Linked DNA regions of Xanthobacter dioxanivorans. The protein of the gene in region 2 interacts with the protein of the main gene of each other region in a pairwise test. Links are inferred from orthologs where the notes say so. Each region holds a gene or a part of one and is shown on either strand. Other genes may lie near its edges.

What was found.
Region 1: the proteins of hflK (region 2) and ftsH interact in binary tests that used the Escherichia coli proteins (3 or more experiments, as listed by UniProt). The link is inferred for Xanthobacter dioxanivorans from one-to-one orthologs.

What each region holds. Positions count from the first base shown.
Region 1 is NZ_CP063362.1:627,787-637,928, forward strand. The notes cover bases 3,641-6,578. They hold ftsH (ATP-dependent zinc metalloprotease FtsH), read left to right. Parts: upstream 3,641-4,117; coding sequence 4,118-6,040; downstream 6,041-6,578. Other genes in these bases: tilS (tRNA lysidine(34) synthetase TilS), read left to right, coding at 3,641-4,074; EZH22_RS03030 (cell division protein ZapA), read right to left, coding at 6,193-6,576. Outside these bases: Tol-Pal system beta propeller repeat protein TolB, read left to right, coding at 1-887; peptidoglycan-associated lipoprotein Pal, read left to right, coding at 1,314-1,808; tol-pal system protein YbgF, read left to right, coding at 2,244-2,924; more of tilS, read left to right, coding at 2,911-3,640; EZH22_RS03035 (DUF4164 domain-containing protein), read right to left, coding at 6,581-6,886; tkt (transketolase), read left to right, coding at 7,220-9,211; gap (type I glyceraldehyde-3-phosphate dehydrogenase), read left to right, coding at 9,346-10,142. UniProt on the Escherichia coli protein: Acts as a processive, ATP-dependent zinc metallopeptidase for both cytoplasmic and membrane proteins. Plays a role in the quality control of integral membrane proteins.
Region 2 is NZ_CP063362.1:3,821,641-3,831,662, reverse strand. What follows is about bases 4,564-7,381. They hold hflK (FtsH protease activity modulator HflK), read left to right. Parts: upstream 4,564-5,302; coding sequence 5,303-6,460; downstream 6,461-7,381. Other genes in these bases: hflC (protease modulator HflC), read left to right, coding at 6,457-7,380; EZH22_RS17805 (ribbon-helix-helix domain-containing protein), read left to right, coding at 4,575-4,853; EZH22_RS17810 (DUF4169 family protein), read left to right, coding at 4,564-4,594. Outside these bases: EZH22_RS17835 (hypothetical protein), read right to left, coding at 1-406; EZH22_RS17830 (TPM domain-containing protein), read right to left, coding at 418-1,233; EZH22_RS17825 (LemA family protein), read right to left, coding at 1,251-1,877; EZH22_RS17820 (ParB-like protein), read right to left, coding at 1,990-2,589; fumC (class II fumarate hydratase), read right to left, coding at 2,735-4,123; more of EZH22_RS17810, read left to right, coding at 4,400-4,563; EZH22_RS17790 (DUF2065 domain-containing protein), read left to right, coding at 7,400-7,588; EZH22_RS17780 (DUF3829 domain-containing protein), read right to left, coding at 9,491-10,022.

The DNA.
Region 1 (10,142 bases), 3.2 Mb from region 2 along the record:
ACAACTGGCGCCGCATCTCCCACATCATCGCCGACGCCATCTACGAGAAGCTCACCGGCGAAAAGGGCTATTTCGACACCCGCATCGTGTTCGTCGACGAGAGCGGGCAGAAGGAACGCCGCAACAAGCGCCTCGCCATCATGGACCAGGACGGCGCCAACGTGAGCTACCTCACCCGCGGCGATTCGCTGGTGCTGACCCCGCGCTTCTCGCCGACGAGCCAGGAAATCACCTACATGTCCTACGGGACCGCCGACCCCAAGGTGTTCCTGCTCAACATCGAGACCGGCCAGCGCGAGATCGTCGGCAACTTCCCCGGCATGAGCTTCTCGCCGCGCTTCGCCCCGGACGGGCAGCGGGTGATCATGAGCCTGCAGCAGGGCGGCAATTCCAACATCTTCGTCATGGACCTGCGCTCGCGCGCCACCACCCGCCTCACCGACACGGCGGCCATCGACACCGCCCCGTGCTATTCGCCGGACGGCCGGCAGATCTGCTTCGAGAGCGACCGCGGCGGCTCCTCGCAGATCTACATCATGGGCGCCGACGGCTCCGGCGCGAAGCGCGTGTCCTTCAACAACGCGCGCTATTCCACCCCGGTGTGGTCGCCCAAGGGCGACTGGATCGCCTTCACCCGCCAGTCGGAGGGCCGGTTCGCCATCGGCGTGATGCGTCCCGACGGCTCCGGCGAGCGCATCCTCACCGAGGGCTATCACAACGAGGGGCCGACCTTCGCCCCCAACGGCCGCGTCATCATGTTCTTCCGCGATCCGGGCGGCGCCGCCGGCCCGCAGCTCTACACGGTGGACATCACCGGCTACAACGAGCAGCGCGTGCCGACCCCGAGCTACGCCTCCGACCCCGCCTGGTCGCCCCTGCGCTCGTGAATCCAGCCCCCCCGCGCCGGGCCCAGCCCGGTGCCGGGAGGTCCCGCCGCTCCGCCTGTTGCGCAACGGCAACAGCCTTCGCCCCTTTCACCGGCTCCCGCCCCTGCCCCGAGCCCTGCACGTCCTCGCCATGATGACGCCACGAGGCGGCATCACTGAAGGTCGCGTCGGACGGGAACGCAATCGCCCATCCGCCAGCCCTCTCCGAAAGGTCGCGTCGGTCCCCCCGGGTCCGGGAGCGCGGTGGCGTGCGCGCCTTTGGGGGAACCCGATAACGGCTCGGAAACCATGGCACGCGGGAAAGCCCGCCCAAGCCCGGTTTCAGGGCCTCGATGGCGGCCCCGGGCCGTGCACGGAACGTTCGCTTAACCGGACGGCTGGTAGACGAAAGCCTCCGGTCCAGCGTTTGAGAAGGGAGATACCGGAATGCGTTTCCTAAGGCTTGCTCGCGGCTTCCGGTTCGCGGCTCTTTTCGGCTTCGCGCTGGCGCTCGCCGCCTGCTCCAATACGCCGAACCCGAACGGCGCCGGCCTCGGCGGCGCGGGTGGCCCTCCCGGTTCGCCGCAGGAGTTCGTGGTGGCCGTCGGCGACCGCGTCTTCTTCGAGAGCGACCAGACCGACCTCACCTCCCAGGCCCGCGCGACCCTCGACCGCCAGGCCCAGTGGCTCCAGCAGTACAACCGCTACACCTTCACCATCGAAGGCCATGCGGACGAGCGCGGCACCCGCGAGTACAACATCGCCCTCGGTGCCCGCCGGGCCCAGTCCGTGCGCGACTATCTCGCCGCCCGCGGCGTCGATCCGGCGCGCATGCGCACCATCTCCTACGGCAAGGAACGTCCCGTTGCGGTCTGCAACGACATCTCCTGCTGGTCGCAGAACCGGCGCGCCGTCACCGTGCTGAACGCCGGCGGCGCCTGATCGCGACCGCGCACACACCGAACGAGAGGGCCGGTGCCGCCTGCGGCCACCGGCCCTCTCGTTTTCGCCAGGCCGGTGTGACACGGTGGGTAAACCGTTGCGGAGTCACACTTTGGACGCGATCGCCGCCCTATGCTGACGGCGCTGCGGGAACCGCGTTCCCACCCTCATTTTCGAGCCACATGCCTCCGCTCATGATGATCCGACTGCCACTGCTGGGAGCCCTCGCCCTTCTCCTTGGTGCCGTCGGCCCGGCGGCCGCCCAGACCGATGGCGGGCTCTTCGGCAACATCTTCAAGCCTCCGGCCGCCGCCACGCAGGATGCAGGCCGCGCCGGCACCGATTCCGAGATCGTCGCCCGCATGGAGCGACTGGAATCCTCCCTGCGCCAGCTCACCGGGCAGGTGGAGCAGCTGCAGTTCCGCAATCAGCAGCTTGAGGACAAGATCCGCCGCCTCGAGGAGGGCGGCGGCGCGGGCACAGCCGTGGGGCCGCGCCCCCCCCGCCACGGGGCCGCTCGCGCCGCCGGCCGGCGGCCCCGGCGGGCGGCCGGCACCCACGCCCGCGACCCCCGGCAAGCGCTCCGACGCCTTCGATCCGAACGCCGACCCCTCGGCGCCGGGCGCGCCCCAGCCGCTCGGCTCCCCGGCGAGCGCCGCCCAGCCCCGCTCGGCGGATGCCGGCCGCGGCGCGGCCGCCGGCTCCCAGCTGGCGGCGCTGCCCGCTCCCGGCGGCGCGGCGCGCGAGATCTACGACATCGGCCAGGCCCAGATTCAGCGGCAGGACTACGCCGCGGCGGAGCAGACCTTTCGCCAGCTGCTTGAGACCTATCCGAGCGACCGCGTCGTCCCCGACGCCACCTTCATGCTCGGCGAGAGCCTTTTCCTGCGCCAGAACTACGCCGACGCGGCCACCTCCTTCCTCGACGTGACCACCAAGTTCCCCAATTCGACCCGCGGACCGGAGGCGCTGCTGCGGCTCGGTCAGTCGCTGGCCATGATCGGCCAGAAGGAAACCGCCTGCGCCGCCCTCCAGCAGCTGGAGCGCAAGTATCCGCGCGCCGCATCGTCCATCCGTCAGGCGGTGGAGCAGGAACAGAAGCGTGTCGGATGCTGACGAGCGAAGGCCCATTGCCGACGATGAGCTTTCCGGGCTCTTCGCCGGCTTCGACAGATATTCCTCGATCCTGATCGCGGTCTCGGGCGGGCCGGATTCCACGGCGCTGCTGCATCTGGCGGCGCGCTGGCGCGCCGGTGCCGGAGCGGGGCCGACGCTCGTCGCCGCCACCATCGACCACGGCTTCCGGCCGGCCTCCGCCGACGAGGCGACGATGGTGGCGCAACAGGCGCAAGCTCTCGGCGTGCCCCACCGCACGCTGGCCTGGACCGGCACGAAGCCTGCGCGCGGCATCCAGGCGGCGGCGCGCGCGGCGCGCTACGCCCTCCTCACCGCCGCGGCCCGGCAGGCGGGCGCGCAGGCCATCGCCGTCGCCCACACCCTCGACGACCAGGCGGAGACGGTGCTGTTCCGCCTGGCGCGCGGCTCGGGCCTCGCCGGCCTGGCCGGCATGCAGGCGGTGTCCACACGCGATGGCCTCGACCTGCTGCGGCCCTTCCTCGGCGTGCCCAAGGCGCGCCTCGTGGCAACGCTGGAGGCGGCGGGCATCGCCTTCGCCGAGGATCCGTCGAACCTCGACGGGCGCTTCACCCGGGCGCGGCTGCGCGTGCTCATGCCGGCGCTGGCGGCGGAGGAACTCAGCGCCCGCCGCTTCGCCACCTTCTCCCGGCGCGCCGCCCGCGCCGACGCCGCCCTGGAGGCGACGACCGACGATGCGGTCCAGCGCCTGTCGCCGGTGCCCTGGCGGCACGGTGGGCCGGCCCGCCTCGACCGCGCCGGCTTCGCCGATCTGCCGGAGGAGATCGCGCTGCGCCTCATCGGCCGCGCGCTCGCCCATGCCGGCACCGAGGGCCCGGTGGAACTTGCCAAGCTCGAGGTGCTCACCCAGGCCCTGCGGGTCGCCGCGGAAAATGGGCCTGCTCCATTTCGCCGCACCCTCGCGGGGGCGCTGGTGGCGATCCGGGGCGGCGAAGTCACCGTAACGTCAGCACCCCCGAGGGGGAAAAGCGCGTTCAGGCGCCGAATTCAGGGCCGGCTGCGCCCGGCATCCTTGGCAAGAGCGGGGGTCGCTCCTAGATTAAGCAGCGGATGGTGCGGGAGGTTCCATCGACGGCGGGCCGGCGAGGAGGGTTTCCCTTCCCTATGGTAAGGCGTCGAAACGGGCTGGCCCCGGCTGTCCCCACGAGGGTTCAATGAACGCCAATCTACGCAATTTCGCCCTTTGGGTGATCATCGTCCTGCTGCTGCTGGCCCTGTTCTCGCTGTTCAACAGCCCGGGGCAGCGCACCAATGCGAACGAGATCTCCTTCTCGCAGCTGCTGACCGACGTGGACGCCGGCAAGGTGCGCGAGGTCGTGATCGAGGGGCCGAACATCACCGGCACCTATTCCGATCGCTCCGGCAGCTTCCAGACTTATGCGCCCAACGATCCCTCCCTCGTCCAGCGGCTCTACGGCAAGGGCGTGCAGATCACTGCCCGCGCGCCATCGGACAACGTGCCGTGGTTCGTGAGCCTGCTCGTCTCCTGGCTGCCCTTCCTGGCGCTGATCGGCGTGTGGATCTTCCTGTCGCGCCAGATGCAGGGTGCCGGCGGCAAGGCCATGGGCTTCGGCAAGAGCCGGGCCAAGCTGCTCACTGAGGCGCATGGCCGCGTCACCTTCGACGACGTGGCCGGCATCGACGAGGCCAAGAGCGACCTCACCGAGATCGTGGACTTCCTGCGCGACCCGCAGAAGTTCCAGCGCCTCGGCGGCCGCATCCCGCGCGGCGTGCTGCTGGTCGGCCCGCCCGGCACCGGCAAGACGCTGCTCGCCCGCGCCATCGCCGGCGAGGCCAACGTGCCCTTCTTCACCATCTCGGGCTCCGACTTCGTGGAGATGTTCGTGGGCGTCGGCGCGAGCCGCGTGCGCGACATGTTCGAGCAGGCGAAGAAGAATGCGCCGTGCATCATCTTCATCGACGAGATCGACGCGGTGGGCCGTCATCGCGGCGCCGGCCTCGGCGGCGGCAATGACGAGCGCGAGCAGACCCTCAACCAGCTGCTGGTGGAGATGGACGGCTTCGAGGCGAACGAGGGCATCATCCTCATCGCCGCCACCAACCGTCCCGACGTGCTCGACCCGGCGCTGCTGCGCCCCGGCCGGTTCGACCGCCAGGTCATCGTGCCCAACCCGGACGTGGTCGGCCGCGAGCAGATCCTGAAGGTGCACGCCCGCAAGATCCCGGTCGCCCCCGACGTGAACCTGAAGGTGATCGCCCGCGGTACCCCCGGCTTCTCCGGCGCGGACCTCGCCAACCTCTGCAACGAGGCGGCGCTGATGGCGGCCCGGCGCGGCAAGCGCATGGTGACGATGGCCGAGTTCGAGGACGCCAAGGACAAGGTGATGATGGGCGCGGAACGCCGCTCGCTGGTCATGACCGAGGAAGAAAAGATGCTGACCGCCTATCACGAAGGCGGGCATGCGATCGTCGCCCTCAACGTCCCGGCCACCGATCCGGTGCACAAGGCCACCATCATCCCCCGCGGCCGCGCGCTGGGCATGGTCATGCAGCTGCCCGAGCGGGACAAGCTCTCCATGTCCTACGAGCAGATGACCTCGCGCCTCGCCATCATGATGGGCGGACGCGTGGCCGAGGAACTGGTGTTCGGCCACGACAAGGTGACCTCCGGCGCCGCCTCCGACATCGAGCAGGCCACCCGCCTCGCCAAGATGATGGTGACCCGCTGGGGCTTCTCCGACCTGCTCGGCCAGGTGGCCTATGGCGAGAACAACGAAGACGTGTTCCTCGGCATGTCCATGCAGCGCCACCAGAACGTCTCGGAAGCCACCGCCCAGACCATCGACAAGGAAGTCCGGCGGCTGGTGGACGAGGGCTATGTGGAGGCCAAGCGCATCCTCACCGAGAAGTTCGAGGGCCTCGAGACGCTGGCGCGCGGGCTGCTCGAATACGAGACGCTCTCGGGCGACGAGATCATCGACCTCCTGGACGGCAAGACGCCGAACCGGGAGAGCGTGATCGAGCCGGCCAATCCGCGCGGCTCGGCCATCCCCACCGCCAAGCGCCCCCGCCCCGGCGGCGCCGGCGGCTCCATCGAGCCGCAGCCGCAGGCCTGACGCGATATCCCTTCACAACGAGAATGCCCGCTCCGGCGGGCATTTTCTTTTGCGGGTGGCGGATGGGGAAAACCGAGCGGAAAACGGGGCTTCGGCGGCCCCCCGCGCGGATGGGTATAGCCGCGAGGGAAGGCCCGCCCGGCCCGGGCCTCTCAGCCCATGCCGACGGTGCCGCGCTCCTTCGGCGCCAGCTGGGCCACCAGCTGCTCGATGCGCTCGGCCACCTGGTCGATGGTGCGCGCCACCTCCTCCTCGCTCGCCTCGATGCGGGCGATGGCGGAGGCGCGGGCGTCGCGCTGGCTCTCGATGTCGCTCTCCAGCGCGCGGATGCGGCCTCGCGCCTCGGCCAACTCGTCGGCGATGGTGATCGCCGCCATCACCACCAGGCGCTGGTCGCCGATCTCGCCGAACGCCACGCGCAGCTGGGAGATCCGGCCGTCGATATCGTGGGCGAGGCGGATGAGGTGCTCCTCCTGCCCCTCGTCGCAGGCCATCCTGTACTGCCGCCCGGCGATGGTGACGGAGACATGGGGCATCGGCTCAGCCGCCGTGGGTCGCGAGCACGTCGCGGATGGTTCCCATGGCCACGTCGAGGCGGCGCATGACCTCGCGGCCCACCTCCTCCACCTCGCCCGACTCGGCCTTCGCCACGTCCAGCTCCGCCGCGAGCCGCGCCCGGTCGTTGCCGAGGGCGTGGAGCTGGGCGAGCAGGGCTTCCTGGTGGCGATCCGCCTCGCGGCGGCGCTCGATCATGTCGGTGAGGGAATCGAGCGCGGCATGCAGCCGCCGGGTCGCCGCCTCGATGGAGGCGTCCTGCAGGGGCGGGCGGTGCTTCAGCGCATACATTGGCGGCAGTGTAGCCGAGTCGCCGCCAAGCGCCACTCCCCCCGCCGCATTGCCGCCCGCAGCCCGAAGGGCGCCCCGGCCCGTTCACATGATGTTACGCCGCACACCGCAGGAAGCTCCGCGGTTACCGCACCGCAAGGCCGCCGGGCACGCCGCGACGATGCGGCGCGCCCGGAGCCGCCCCATCCCGCTTGACCTTCGGCGAAGAGGCAGGTTTGACAGCCCCATGAGCCTTGGTATCAAGGCCCCCGCCAATGGCTGGACCTGCCACCGCCCGGGACTGTCCCGTGCGGGGCGAGAGAGGCCGGTGCAGGCGCCGGAGAAACTGATTTCATGCTGAGCCGCACGAGCCATGACCGCATGGCCAACGCCATCCGGTTTCTCGCGATGGACGCCGTGGAAGCCGCCAACAGCGGGCATCCCGGCCTGCCCATGGGTGCTGCTGACATCGCCACGGTGCTGTTCACCAAGGTCCTGAAGTACGATCCGTCCCGCCCGTTCTGGCCCGACCGCGACCGCTTCGTGCTCTCCGCCGGCCACGGCTCCATGCTGCTTTATTCGGTGCTGCACCTCGCCGGCTACGAGAAAGTGACCATCGAGGAGATCAAGCGCTTCCGCAAGCTCGGCTCCCTCACCCCCGGCCACCCCGAGAACTTCGTCACCGAGGGCATCGAGACCACCACCGGCCCGCTGGGCCAGGGCATCGCCACCGCCGTGGGCATGGCCATGGCCGAGCGGGCGCTGGCCGCGCGCTTCGGCAAGGAGGTGGTGGACCACCATACCTTCGTGCTGTGCTCCGACGGCGACCTCATGGAAGGCATCAGCCAGGAGGCGGCGGACCTCGCCGGCCACCTGAAGCTCGCGAAGCTCATCGTCATGTGGGACGACAACCACATCTCCATCGACGGCCCCACCTCCCTGTCGGGCTCCACCGACCAGCTGGCGCGCTTTTCCGCCTCCGGCTGGGCCACCACCCGCATCGACGGCCATGACCCCGAGGCCATCCTCGCGGCGCTGGAAGCGGCCAAGGCCTCCGACCGGCCGACCCTGATCGCCTGCCGCACCACCATCGGCTTCGGCTCGCCCAAGAAGGCGGGATCGGAGAAGGTGCACGGCTCGCCGCTGGGTGCCGAGGAGATCGCCGCCACCCGCGTGGCGCTGGGCTGGGAGGCGCCGGCCTTCGAGATCCCCGACGACGTGCGCGCCGGCTGGAGCGCCGCCGGTGCCGCGGGCGCCGCCGCCCGCACCGCCTGGGAAAGCCGCCTCGCGGCGCTGCCCGCCGAGGCCCGCGCCGAATTCGACCGCCGCGTCGCCGGCACGCTGCCTGAGGCGCTGGAAGGTGCCATCGTCGCGGTCAAGGAGAAGGCGGTGAAGGACGGCGGCGCCATCGCCACCCGCAAGTCCTCCGAGCTGGTGCTCGATTTCATCACCCCGGCGGTGCCGGAGATGATCGGCGGCTCGGCCGACCTCACCGGCTCCAACAACACCAAGGCGAAGGGCGCGAAGTCCGTCACGCCGGACGACTTTTCCGGCACCTTCGTGCATTACGGCGTGCGCGAGCACGGCATGGCCGCGGCCATGAACGGCATGGCCCTGCACAAGGGCCTCGTGCCCTTCTCCGGCGGCTTCCTGGTGTTCTCGGACTATTGCCGCCCCGCCATCCGCCTCGCGGCGCTGATGGGCGAGCGGGTGATCCACGTGCTCACCCACGATTCCATCGGCCTCGGCGAGGACGGGCCCACCCACCAGCCGGTGGAGCACCTGGCGGCCCTGCGCGCCATCCCGAACCTGCTCGTGCTGCGCCCCTGCGACACGGTGGAGACGGCGGAAGCCTGGCAGATTGCGCTACACTCGCAGGACCGGCCCTCGGCCCTCATCCTGTCGCGGCAGAACCTGCCACTCCTGCGTACCGACGCCACCGCCGAGAACCGCTCGGCGGGCGGCGCCTATGAAATCCTCGCCGCCTCGGCCAAGGCGCAGGCCAGCCTGTTCGCCACCGGGTCGGAAGTGTCCACGGCGGTTGAAGCCGCCAGGATTCTGGAGGCGAAGGGTGTGCCCACCCGCGTCGTCTCCATCCCCTCGTTCGAACTCTTCCTCGCAAGGCCCGCCGCAGAGCGGGCCAAGGTGATCGGGGACGCTCCGGCCAAGGTGGCGGTGGAAGCCGCCATCCGCATGGGGTGGGACGCCATCGTCGGTTCGGATGCCGCCTTCGTGGGAATGACCTCGTTCGGCGCCAGCGCGCCAGCAAAGGATCTGTTCACCCATTTCGGCATTACACCGGATGCGGTCGCAGCCAGGGCGCTCGACCTTCTCCGGCAAGGATGACCATCGATGGTGATCATCGAGAATGATCACCGGCGCACGGCGGGCGCGAGAGGACCGCGCTGCGGGATAAGCCCGTGGCCGCGGATCGCAATTCAGGGAGGCCGGGCTTCAAGCCGGCTCATGGAGGACCCATTATGAGCGTCAAGGTGGCCATCAACGGCTTCGGTCGCATCGGGCGTAACGTTCTGCGCGCCATCATCGAATCCGGCCGGACCGACATCGAGGTCGTGGCGATCAACGACCTCGGCCCGGTGGAGACCAACGCCCACCTGTTCCGCTTCGACAGCGTGCACGGCCGCTTCCCCGGCGAGGTCAAGGTCGCCGGAGATACCATCGACGTGGGCCGCGGCCCCATCAAGGTCACCGCCGTGCGCGATCCCTCGCAGCTCCCCCACAAGGAGCTGGGCGTGGACATCGCGCTCGAGTGCACCGGCATCTTCACCGCGCGCGACAAGGCAGCGGCGCACCTCGCCGCCGGCGCCAGGCGCGTGCTGGTCTCGGCCCCGGCCGACGGCGCCGACCTCACCGTGGTCTACGGCGTGAACCACGAGAAGCTTTCGCCTGAGCACTTCGTGGTCTCCAACGCCTCCTGCACCACCAACTGCCTCGCCCCGGTGGCCAAGGTCCTCAACGATGCGGTGGGCATCGAGAAGGGCTTCATGACCACCATCCACGCCTATACCGGCGACCAGCCGACGCTGGACACCATGCACAAGGACCTCTACCGCGGGCGCGCGGCGGCCATGTCCATGATCCCCACGTCCACCGGCGCCGCCAAGGCGGTGGGCCTGGTGCTGCCGGAGCTCAACGGCAAGCTGGACGGCACCTCCATCCGCGTGCCGACCCCCAACGTCTCGGTGGTGGACTTCAAGTTCATCGCCAGGCGCGCCACCACCAGGGACGAGATCAACGCCGCCATCATCGCGGCCGC
Region 2 (10,022 bases):
CCCCCGACGAGCCTCCACCGCGTTCAACCGGAGTGGGCCTGCCGGTTTCCGTACGTCCGCCCGCCGTGGTTCGCACCGTCCCGGTCGCGCGGGCCAGAAAGACAATCACCTTCCGCAGTCGGCTGGTGCGGGATTTCGGCACCAGCCCGAAAGCCAGCAGCAGCTTCGCCACGAATGAGATCACCACAAGTGCGGCAATGGCGAGGAAGAGCAGCATGACCAGCGCCGCGCCAAGGCCCACCGTTTCGACCTCCGAACCCACGACTTCGGCCGCCGCCGCACCGGCGCGGAAAACCAGGGCGAAGCCGGCGAGGAGAATAGCGGCCGGCGCGCCGGCGAAACGGCCGAGCCATCCGCACCTCTGCCTGATCTCCCCTCCGGCTCCCCAGCCTTCGCTCCAGAGCATGCCGCCGATCCTCACCAGTCTCCCGAAGCACCGCCGCCGCCGGAAGATCCCCCGCCACCGGACCAGCCGCCGCCGCCTCCGCCGCCGCTGGACCCGCCACCGAAGCCGCCGCCCCAGTCCCAGCTGGAGGCCGCGCCGCCCGCCGCCGCCGCGCGACCGCGCCGCCGCGTCACCGCTCCGCCCCCCGGACCTCCGCCGCCCCGCGTCACCCGCCAGATGATGAAGCCCCAGAACAGGAGCATCACGGCGAGGAAGATGAGGTTGTCGATCTCGTCCTCGGTCATGCCCGGCTTTTCGAGGGCCTTGGCGCGGGCCCGCGCCTCGTCCGGGTCGAGGTTGAGGATTTCGAGGATGGCATCCGTGCCCTTCACGATGCCGCCGGCCATGTCGCCGGCCTTGAAGGCGGGCACCACGGCGTTGCGGATGATGGTGGAGGACACCGCATCGGTGAGGATGCCCTCGAGGCCGTAGCCCACCTCGATGCGCACCTTGCGCTCGCCCGGCGCCACCAGGAGCAGCACGCCGTTGTTCTTCTTCGCCTGCCCGATCTGCCAAAAGCGGAACAGGCGGTTGGCGTAGTCCTCCACCGACGTGCCCTGGAGCGAGGGAACGGTGGCCACCACCACCTGGTCGGTGGCCTTCGCCTCCTGCGCCGCGAGCTTGGCGTCGAGGGCGGCCACGGTGGCGGGCGGCAGCACGTGGGCCGCGTCCACCACCCGGCCGGTGAGGGCGGGAAAGGTCAGCTCCGCCCGTGCCGCGCCGCAGGCAAAGAGGACCCCCGCCAGCAAGGCCAGCGCGCGGAGGCCGGAAACGGCGGGACGGCGCACGGCCGGACCCGCCCGGCTCAGTTGAACTTCACCTTCGGCACCTGCATCTGCTGCTCGGAGATGGTGAAGGTCTCCATGGGCTTGTAGGCGCGATAGAGGGTCGCCGCCCACAGCGCGCCGGGGAAGGTCTTCAGCTCGGTGTTGTAGACCCGTACCGCCTCGATGTAGTCGCGCCGCGCCACCGCGATGCGGTTCTCGGTGCCCTCGATCTGCGACTGGAGGGCGAGGAAGTTGGCGTTGGACTTGAGGTCCGGATAGGCTTCCGACACCGCGATCAGCCGCCCGAGAGCGCTGGAGAGGCCCGCCTGGGCGTCCTGGAACTGCTTGAACTGCTCGGGATTGGTGATGGTGGAGGCGTCCACCCTGATGGAGGTGGCCTTGGCCCGCGCCTCGATGACCGAGGTCAGCACGTCCTTCTCCTGGGCCGCGTAGCCCTTCACCGTCTCCACCAGGTTGGGAATGAGGTCGGAGCGGCGCTGATACTGGTTCAGCACATCGCTCCAGGCGGCCTTGGCGCGCTCTTCCTCGGTGGGAATCACGTTGATGCCGCAGCCGGCCAGCATCAGCCCGGCGAGCACGACGAAGAGCGGAGCCCGGATGCGGGCGAAATGCTGGAGTGCGGTGGACTTGAGTGCGGTGATCATGGCGGCCCCTCCCCTGTCGTCTGCGTCGTCGGCGCGGACCCGGCCGCGGCCGTCGACGCCCGGCGGGCTTATAACACGGCGCGGCTCCGGAAAGGTCCCCCGCCGCTCGCCCTCACTTCGGTCCGAGATAGCCCGGCAGGTCCTGCGCCTCGTCGAGGCGGGAGAGCTTCACGGCGAGCTTTTCGGCCAGCTCGATGTCGGTCTCGAGCAGCCGCGTGGTCATGAAGGAGCGGTAGTAGTTGCCCCACATGAATTCCTGGAACGGCGTGTCCTCGTTGGAATAGGCCTTGCCCCGGACGCCGCGGGCGAGGGTGCGCCACGGATTGTCGGTGAGCTCGCTGATGTGGCCGGGAATCTTGATGCAGGGGCGCCGGTTGCCTTCCACGTCGATGGGCCAGCACAGGCTCTGCGCCTCCATGCGGTGCCAGAACGCCGGCAGGTCGAGGTCGGACCAGTCGTATTGCGGAACCTTCACCAGCACCGTGTCGTGGCAGATCTCCAGCAGCACCCGGCACAGATGGTGATGGTCGGTCATGTAGAGGCGCTTCTTCGGACCGAGCACGCAGGGCACCGCCTTCCTCTCCAGCTCGGCGCGGAGCGCAGGCTTGGAGAGGCCGGCCATGACCCTGGCCCGGCGCGCCACCTCGTCGAGGCCCAGGGTGAGCTGGGTCGGGTGCAGGGTGTCGATGGCGATTTCCCGGACGTCGGCCACGGCGGGTCTCCCTGCGCGCCGTTGCGGCGCGGCTTCGGCACGGGCGGCGTCGCCGCCGCCGGCCCATCATGGCGCGAAACGCAGATGGCGGCATCCCCGCCGGGGGATGCCGCCATCTGCCACCCACAGGAGTTTGGATGCGGCCTCAGCCCGGCGAGATCATCTTCTCGGGACGGACCACGGCGTCGAACTCCTCGTTGGTCACGTAGCCGCCGCCCACCGCCTCGTCGCGCAGGGTGGTGCCGTTCTTGTGCGCGGTCTTGGCGATCTTGGCGGCGTTGTCGTAGCCGATCTTCGGAGCGAGGGCGGTGACCAGCATGAGCGAACGCTCCAGCGCCGCCTTGATGTTGTCTTCGCGCGCCTCGATGCCCACCACGCAATTGTCGGTGAAGCTCACCGCCGCATCCGCCATCAGCCGCACCGACTGGAGGAAGTTGTAGGCCATCACCGGATTGTAGACGTTGAGCTCGAAATGACCCTGGCTGCCGGCGAAGGAGAGCGCGGCGTTGTTGCCGAAGATCTGCACGCAGACCTGGGTGAGCGCCTCGCACTGGGTCGGGTTCACCTTGCCCGGCATGATGGAGGAGCCGGGCTCGTTCTCCGGCAGGGACAATTCGCCGAGGCCCGAGCGCGGGCCCGAGCCGAGCAGGCGAATGTCGTTGGCGATCTTGAACAGGGACACCGCCACCGTGTTGATGGCGCCATGCGAGAACACCATGGCGTCATGGGCGGCGAGCGCCTCGAACTTGTTCGGGGCGGAGGTGAAGGCGAGGCCGGTGATGTCGGCGATCTTGGCCGCCACCTGCTCGGCGAAGCCCACCGGCGCGTTGAGGCCGGTGCCCACGGCGGTCCCGCCCTGGGCGAGCTCCATCAGCGCCGGCAGCGTCATCTCGATGCGCTTGATGCCATTCTCCACCTGCTGGGCGTAGCCGGAGAATTCCTGGCCCAGGGTGAGCGGGGTCGCATCCTGGGTGTGGGTGCGGCCGATCTTGATGATGTTCTTCCACGCGGCGGACTTGGCGGCGAGCGCGCCGTGCAGGTGCTTCAGCGCCGGCAGCAGACGGTGGACGATCTCCTCGGCGCAGGCGATGTGCATGGCCGTAGGATAGGTGTCGTTGGACGACTGGCTCATGTTGACGTGATCGTTGGGGTGCACCGGCTTCTTGGAGCCCATCACCCCGCCGAGCATCTCGATGGCCCGGTTCGAGATCACTTCATTGGCATTCATGTTGGACTGGGTGCCCGAGCCGGTCTGCCACACGGCGAGGGGGAAGTGGGCGTCGAGCTTGCCGTCGATCACCTCCTGCGCAGCGGCGACGATGGCCTCGGCCAGCGCGGGATCGAGCCGGCCGAGGTCCCGGTTCACCTCGGCGGCGGCGCGCTTGACGATGCCGAGAGCCCGCACCACCGGCAGCGGCTGTTTCTCCCAGCCGATCTTGAAGTTCCCGAGGGAGCGCTGCGCCTGCGCGCCCCAGTAGCGGTCGGTTTCGACCTCGATCGGGCCGAACGTGTCGGTCTCGGTGCGGGTGGTCATGGCTTCACCTTTCCTTCGTATCCTCGTGCCGCGGCGGGCGGGCTCATAGCACAGCTGGCGCCCCCGCGGGGAGACGCGGACGTTTACTAAAATAATTCCAGAGTGGTAGCCGGCGGATGTTACCACTCCCTCATTTCGCAATATCTTCTGGAGGCTTTAAGAGGTAAAATCCTCATTAGGCAAAGTTGGCCTGACGCGTTGCGTCGGCCGAGAAGAAGTCACGAAGCTGTCGGGGGCGGAGGTAACTGGCGGCAAGTGAGGCAAGCGTTGGGCGACGTGGTCAATCTTCATCGGGCGCGCAAAGCGCAAGCCCGCCGGGCGGCAGAGGTGAAGGCCGAGGAAAACCGAGTCCGATTCGGACGGACCAAGGCCGAGCGCGAGCGGCAGGCGGACGAGCTCGAAAGGCAGAAACGCCACCTGGAAGGCCACGCCCTGACCGAGAGGGATGAACATGAAAAGCCCCGTGGTTAAGAGATCCATTGTCATCGCCGGCCACAAGACGAGCGTAAGCCTCGAAGACGCCTTCTGGGAGGCGTTGAAGGAGATCGCCAGCGGCCGCCGGCTCACTCTTTCCGACCTCGTGGCGACCATCGACTCCGCCCGCACGCAGGGGAACCTGTCGTCGGCAATCCGCTTGTTCGTGCTCGATCACTATCGCGGCGCCGCCTCGGCGGCCCGCGCCCAGAGCACGGGCGAGCGCATGAGTGTGGCCAGCCCTACCGTTGCGTAAATCGCAGCTCGACCCTATCTGCGGATGAGGTTTGCCGCGCGCCGCGTTGAAAGGCGGCGCGCGGTTTCCTATAACCGCCCAGCCCGGCGGGGGCGGCCTGCTGCGCTGGATCCACATCCAGCTCCCGGCAGGCATTCCCGGACGGGTCCGCAAGAGTGCGCGCCGGTCGGCTCCGTTCGCGGGCAGACCGGATCCCCGCGCCCTCCATCCTCGAATGGTGCGGCGGACGCTTTTCGCTGGGGCGCGGTGCGCTTCCATGGAAAAGTCTCATCCGCCGGCCTCGATGCGCTGGAGAGCGCGAGCCGGTCGCAGGGGGACGCCGGCGTCCCCTGGCGACGCGGATCGCGCGCCGCTCGGACCGGCACCCTCGCGGCGTTTCCGCGCGGGTTCGGCGAGGGTTCGCAGTGACGCGGGTGCCGATGTCCGGCACCGCCGACGGGAGACGACGGATGTCGTGGAAGAATCAGAGTGGCGGCCCGTGGGGTAGCGGACCGCGGAGCCCCTGGGGTTCGGGGCCGTCTTCGTCGGGGCCGACACCGCCGGATATCGAGGACCTGATCCGCCGCAGCCAGGACCAGCTGCGCAACCTCATGCCCGGCTCGTTCGGGGCCAAGGGCATCGCGGTCATCATCGCGCTGGTGGTCTTCGGCTGGCTCATGTCCGGCTGGTACCGGGTGCAGCCCAACGAGCAGGGGGTCGTGCTCCAGTTCGGCCGCTTCGTCGGCACCACCACCCCCGGCCTCAACTATCACTGGCCCTACCCGATCCAGTCGGTGCTGCTGCCCCGGGTCACCGAGATCAACACCATCAACATCGGCATGCGGGTGGGCGAGGACACGCGGCGCGGCACCTCGGTGATGCGCGACGTGCCCGAGGAGAGCCTCATGCTCACCGGCGACGAGAACATCGTCGACGTGGACTTCGCCGTCTTCTGGCGCATCTCGAACGCCGAGAACTACCTGTTCAACGTGCAGAACCCCGAGGGCACCATCAAGGCGGTGGCGGAGAGCGCCATGCGCGAGGTGATCGGGCGCACCAACATCCAGCCCATCCTCACCGGCGCCCGGCAGGGCATCGAGACCGGCGTGCAGGACCTGATGCAGTCGGTGCTGAACGGCTACAAGGCCGGCGTGGAGATCACCCAGGTGCAGATGCAGAAGGTGGATCCGCCGAGCCAGGTCATCGACGCCTTCCGCGACGTGCAGGCCGCCCGCGCCGACGCCGAGCGCTCCCAGAACGAGGCCCAGACCTACGCCAACCGGGTGCTGCCCGAGGCGCGCGGCGAGGCCTCCCGCATCGACAACGCCGCCCAGGCCTATCGCGAGCGCACCGTGGTGGAAGCCCGCGGCCAGGCGGCGCGCTTCCTGAAGATCTATGACGAATACCAGAAGGCCAAGGTGGTGACGCGCGAGCGCATGTATCTGGAAACCATGGAACGCGTGCTCGGCGGCCTCGACAAGGTGCTGGTGGACCAGTCCGCCACCCGCGCCGGCGCCGGCGCTGGCGCAAGCGCCGGCCAGGGTGTGGTGCCGGTCCTGCCCCTTTCCGACATGTTGCGACGCACGCCGGCTCCGGCGGCCCAGACCCAGCAGGGAGCTCCGCGATGAGAAACCCCATTCTCGGCGGTGTCCTCGCCGTCCTCGCCGTCGTCGCCCTTCTGCTGGTCTATTCGTCCGCCTTCGTGGTGTACCAGACCCAGCAGGCCCTGGTGCTGCGCCTCGGCGATCCGCTCGCCCCGGTCACCACGCCCGGACTGCACTGGAAGCTGCCGTTCATCGACAGCGTGGTCTATCTCGACAATCGCATCCTCGACCTGGAGAACGCCTCGCAGGAGGTGATCGCCTCCGACCAGAAGCGCCTGGTGGTGGACGCCTTCGCCCGCTACCGGATCTCCAATCCGCTGCGCTTCTACCAGTCGGTCGGCACGGTGCAGAACGCCAACAACCGCCTGTCCACGGTGCTGAACTCGTCGCTCCGCCGGGTGCTGGGCGAGAATTCCTTCACCAGCGTGGTGCGCGACGCCCGCGAGAACCTGATGCGCCAGATCGGCGAGCAGGTGAACCGCGAGGCCGCCAACTTCGGCATCACCGTGGTGGATGTGCGCATCCGCCGCGCCGACTTGCCGGAGGCCAACAGCCAGGCGGTGTTCCAGCGCATGCAGACGGAGCGCCAGCGCGAGGCGGCCGAGATTCGCGCCCAGGGCAACGAGGCCGCCCAGCGGCTCAGGGCCCGGGCCGAGCGCGAGGCCACCATCGTGGTGGCGGAAGCCAACTCCAAGGGCGAGCAGCTGCGCGGCGAGGGCGATGCGGAACGCAACCGCATCTTCGCCGATGCATTCGGGCGGGATCCGGACTTCTTCACCTTCTACCGGTCCATGCAGGCCTATGAAGCGAGCATGAAGCCCGGCGACACCCGCATGGTGGTGAGCCCGGATTCGAGCTTCTTCCGCTACTTCCGCGATCCCCTCGGCGGGACCCCTCCCGCTGCCCCGGCCGGCGCAGCTGCCGCGCCGGCGGCGGCGAACTGAGAAGCGGGCCGAGCGCGGCATGAAAGACCTTTTTGCCGCGCTCGGCCTGATGCTTGCCATCGAGGGCCTGTGCCTCGCCGCCTTTCCCGGCGCCTGGCGCCGGGCCATGCGGGCGGTGCTCCACGCCCCCGAGACCCCCATGCGGCTCGCCGGCCTCGCGGTCGGCGCGCTGGGCGTGCTGTTGGTCTTCTTCGTCCGGGCCTTCTGAGGCGGACGGCGCGGCCGGACGGGCCGCCCCCTCGAAACCGGATCGCTTCGCCGTTCCGCCCGCTGCTTCGCCGTTCCGCCCGCTCAAGGCGCGCCGCTGTCGGCCTCGCCGCGCCTTGCCTCACTGAACTTTGATGTCGGCGCGGGCGGCGTTCTGCCCCGTCCGGCGGGGCCCGGGACGGGCACCGCCCGGCGTGCGGCCGATTTGCCCTTGCGCCAGCCGGGCCGCCGTCGCAGCCTCGGCACGAGATCCGCAGTACCCGCCGTATCGAGGAGAGCCATGCCCGTCCCCCGCCTTCCGACCGGCCCCCTGCCCCGCCGGGCTCACCCGGACGAGCCGTTCTTCGGCCGGGCGCTGCGCCTGTCGGCGCTGGCCCTCGCCGCGGCCGTGACCCTCGCCGCCCTGGGCCTCGCCGCCCCGGCCCCCCTCGCCGCAGCGCCCGGCAAAGGCCCGGACACGGTGGCGGACGCGGCCGAGCGGGTGATGGACGCGGTGGTGAACATCTCCACCTCGCAGAACGTCGCCCCCTCCCGCAGCGTCCCCGCCCCCTGCCTCCGGGTTCGCCGGGCGAGGACCTGTTCGAGGACTTCTTCAAGAACAACCGGCCCGAGGGCGATCAGGACCGCGGCGAGGCGGAACGGCGGGCGCGGCGCGTCTCCTCCCTCGGCTCCGGCTTCGTGATCGACCCCTCGGGCCTCATCGTCACCAACAACCACGTGATCGCCGACGCCGACGAGATCTTCGCCAACTTCAACGACGGCTCCAAGCTGAAGGCCGAGCTGATCGGGCGCGACACCAAGACCGATCTCGCCCTGCTGCGGGTGAAGCCGGACAAGCCCCTCACCGCCGTGAAGTTCGGTGATTCCGACAAGCTTCGGGTCGGCGACTGGGTGATGGCCATCGGCAACCCGTTCGGCCTCGGCGGCACGCTCACGGTGGGGGTGGTGTCCGCCCGCAACCGCGACATCAATTCCGGCCCCTACGACAACTTCATCCAGACCGACGCCGCCATCAACCGCGGCAATTCGGGTGGCCCGCTGTTCAACATGGATGGCGACGTGATCGGCATCAATACCGCCATCATCTCCCCGTCCGGCGGCTCCATCGGCATCGGCTTCGCCGTTCCCGCCGCCACCGCCCAGCCGGTCATCGCCCAGCTGGAGAAGTTCGGCGAGGTGCGGCGCGGCTGGATCGGGGTGAGCATCCAGCCGGTCACCGAGGACATCGCCGAGGCCCTGGGCCTGGGCAAGCCGCGCGGCGCGCTGGTGGGCGTGGTCAAGGAGGAGGGCCCGGCGGCCAAGGGCGGCATCAAGGGCGGCGACGTCATCCTGCGTTTCAACGGCCGCGACATCAAGGAAGTGCGCGACCTGCTGCGCTCCGTCGCCGACAGCATGGCCGATTCCGAAGTGGACGTGGTGGTGATCCGCAAGGGCAAGGAGGAGACGCTGCGCATCAAGGTCGCCCGCATGCCGGACGACGACAAGCCGGAAGGCGCCAAGTCGGCGCCGGAAGCTCAGAAGGCGGCGCCGAAGAAGGCCCTGGGCATCGAGATGGCGGCGATCAGCGACGAGCTGCGCAAGCGCTTCCGCATCAAGAGCGAGGTGACCGGCGTGGTCATCACCGACGTGGACCGCTCATCCCCCGCCGCCGACCGGGGGCTGAAGGCCGGGCTGGTGATCCTGCTGGTCAACCAGGAGACCGTGGTGACGCCGGCCGACGTGGAGAAGCAGATCGACGCCCTGCGCAAGCTCGGCAAGCGCTCCGCCCTCTTCCTCGTCTCCGACGGCGACGGCAACCAGACCAACGTGGCCGTGCCCCTCAACTGACCGGGCGCCGGGGGAGACGGTCCGGACGGTCGCAGCGCGACCGCCCGGCTCCCTGCGAGGGCGCCGCGGGCCGGCTTCAGCGCAGCCTTACCATGCCGGCGAAGTTGATCATCATGTTGTAGCTGCTCACCGCCCCGTTCACGTCCATGTGGTAGAAGGACGGGTCAGGCCGCTTGCGGCCCTCGAACTTCTCCTGGATGTCGCGCAGCTTGCCCAGCAGGTCGCGCGGCTGGGACGAGAAGGCGCTCGCGGTCGGCGGGTTGGCCAGGATGTAGGTGTCGAACTCCTTCACCACCGCCGCATAGTTGGCCACCGCCACGTCGAACGCGTTGAGGTCCCCGGGATCGCGCGCGCTGCGTGGCATCAGGTCCACCGCCTTGCGCGCGCTCATCATGATGCGCCGCACATGCCATCCGTCGGACTTGCCCTCGATCCGCTCGATGCGGGCGAGGTCCTGGGCGTCGATCCCGTCTTTCACCTGGTCGGTCAGGCGATCCAGGTCCCGGCGGGCGATGATGAAGGCCTTCGCCGCCGGCTCCAGCCGGGCGTGCAGGGCCTTGCCGCCGGCCATCTGGTCGGACTTGTAGTCCTTGCGATCGTAATAGGCC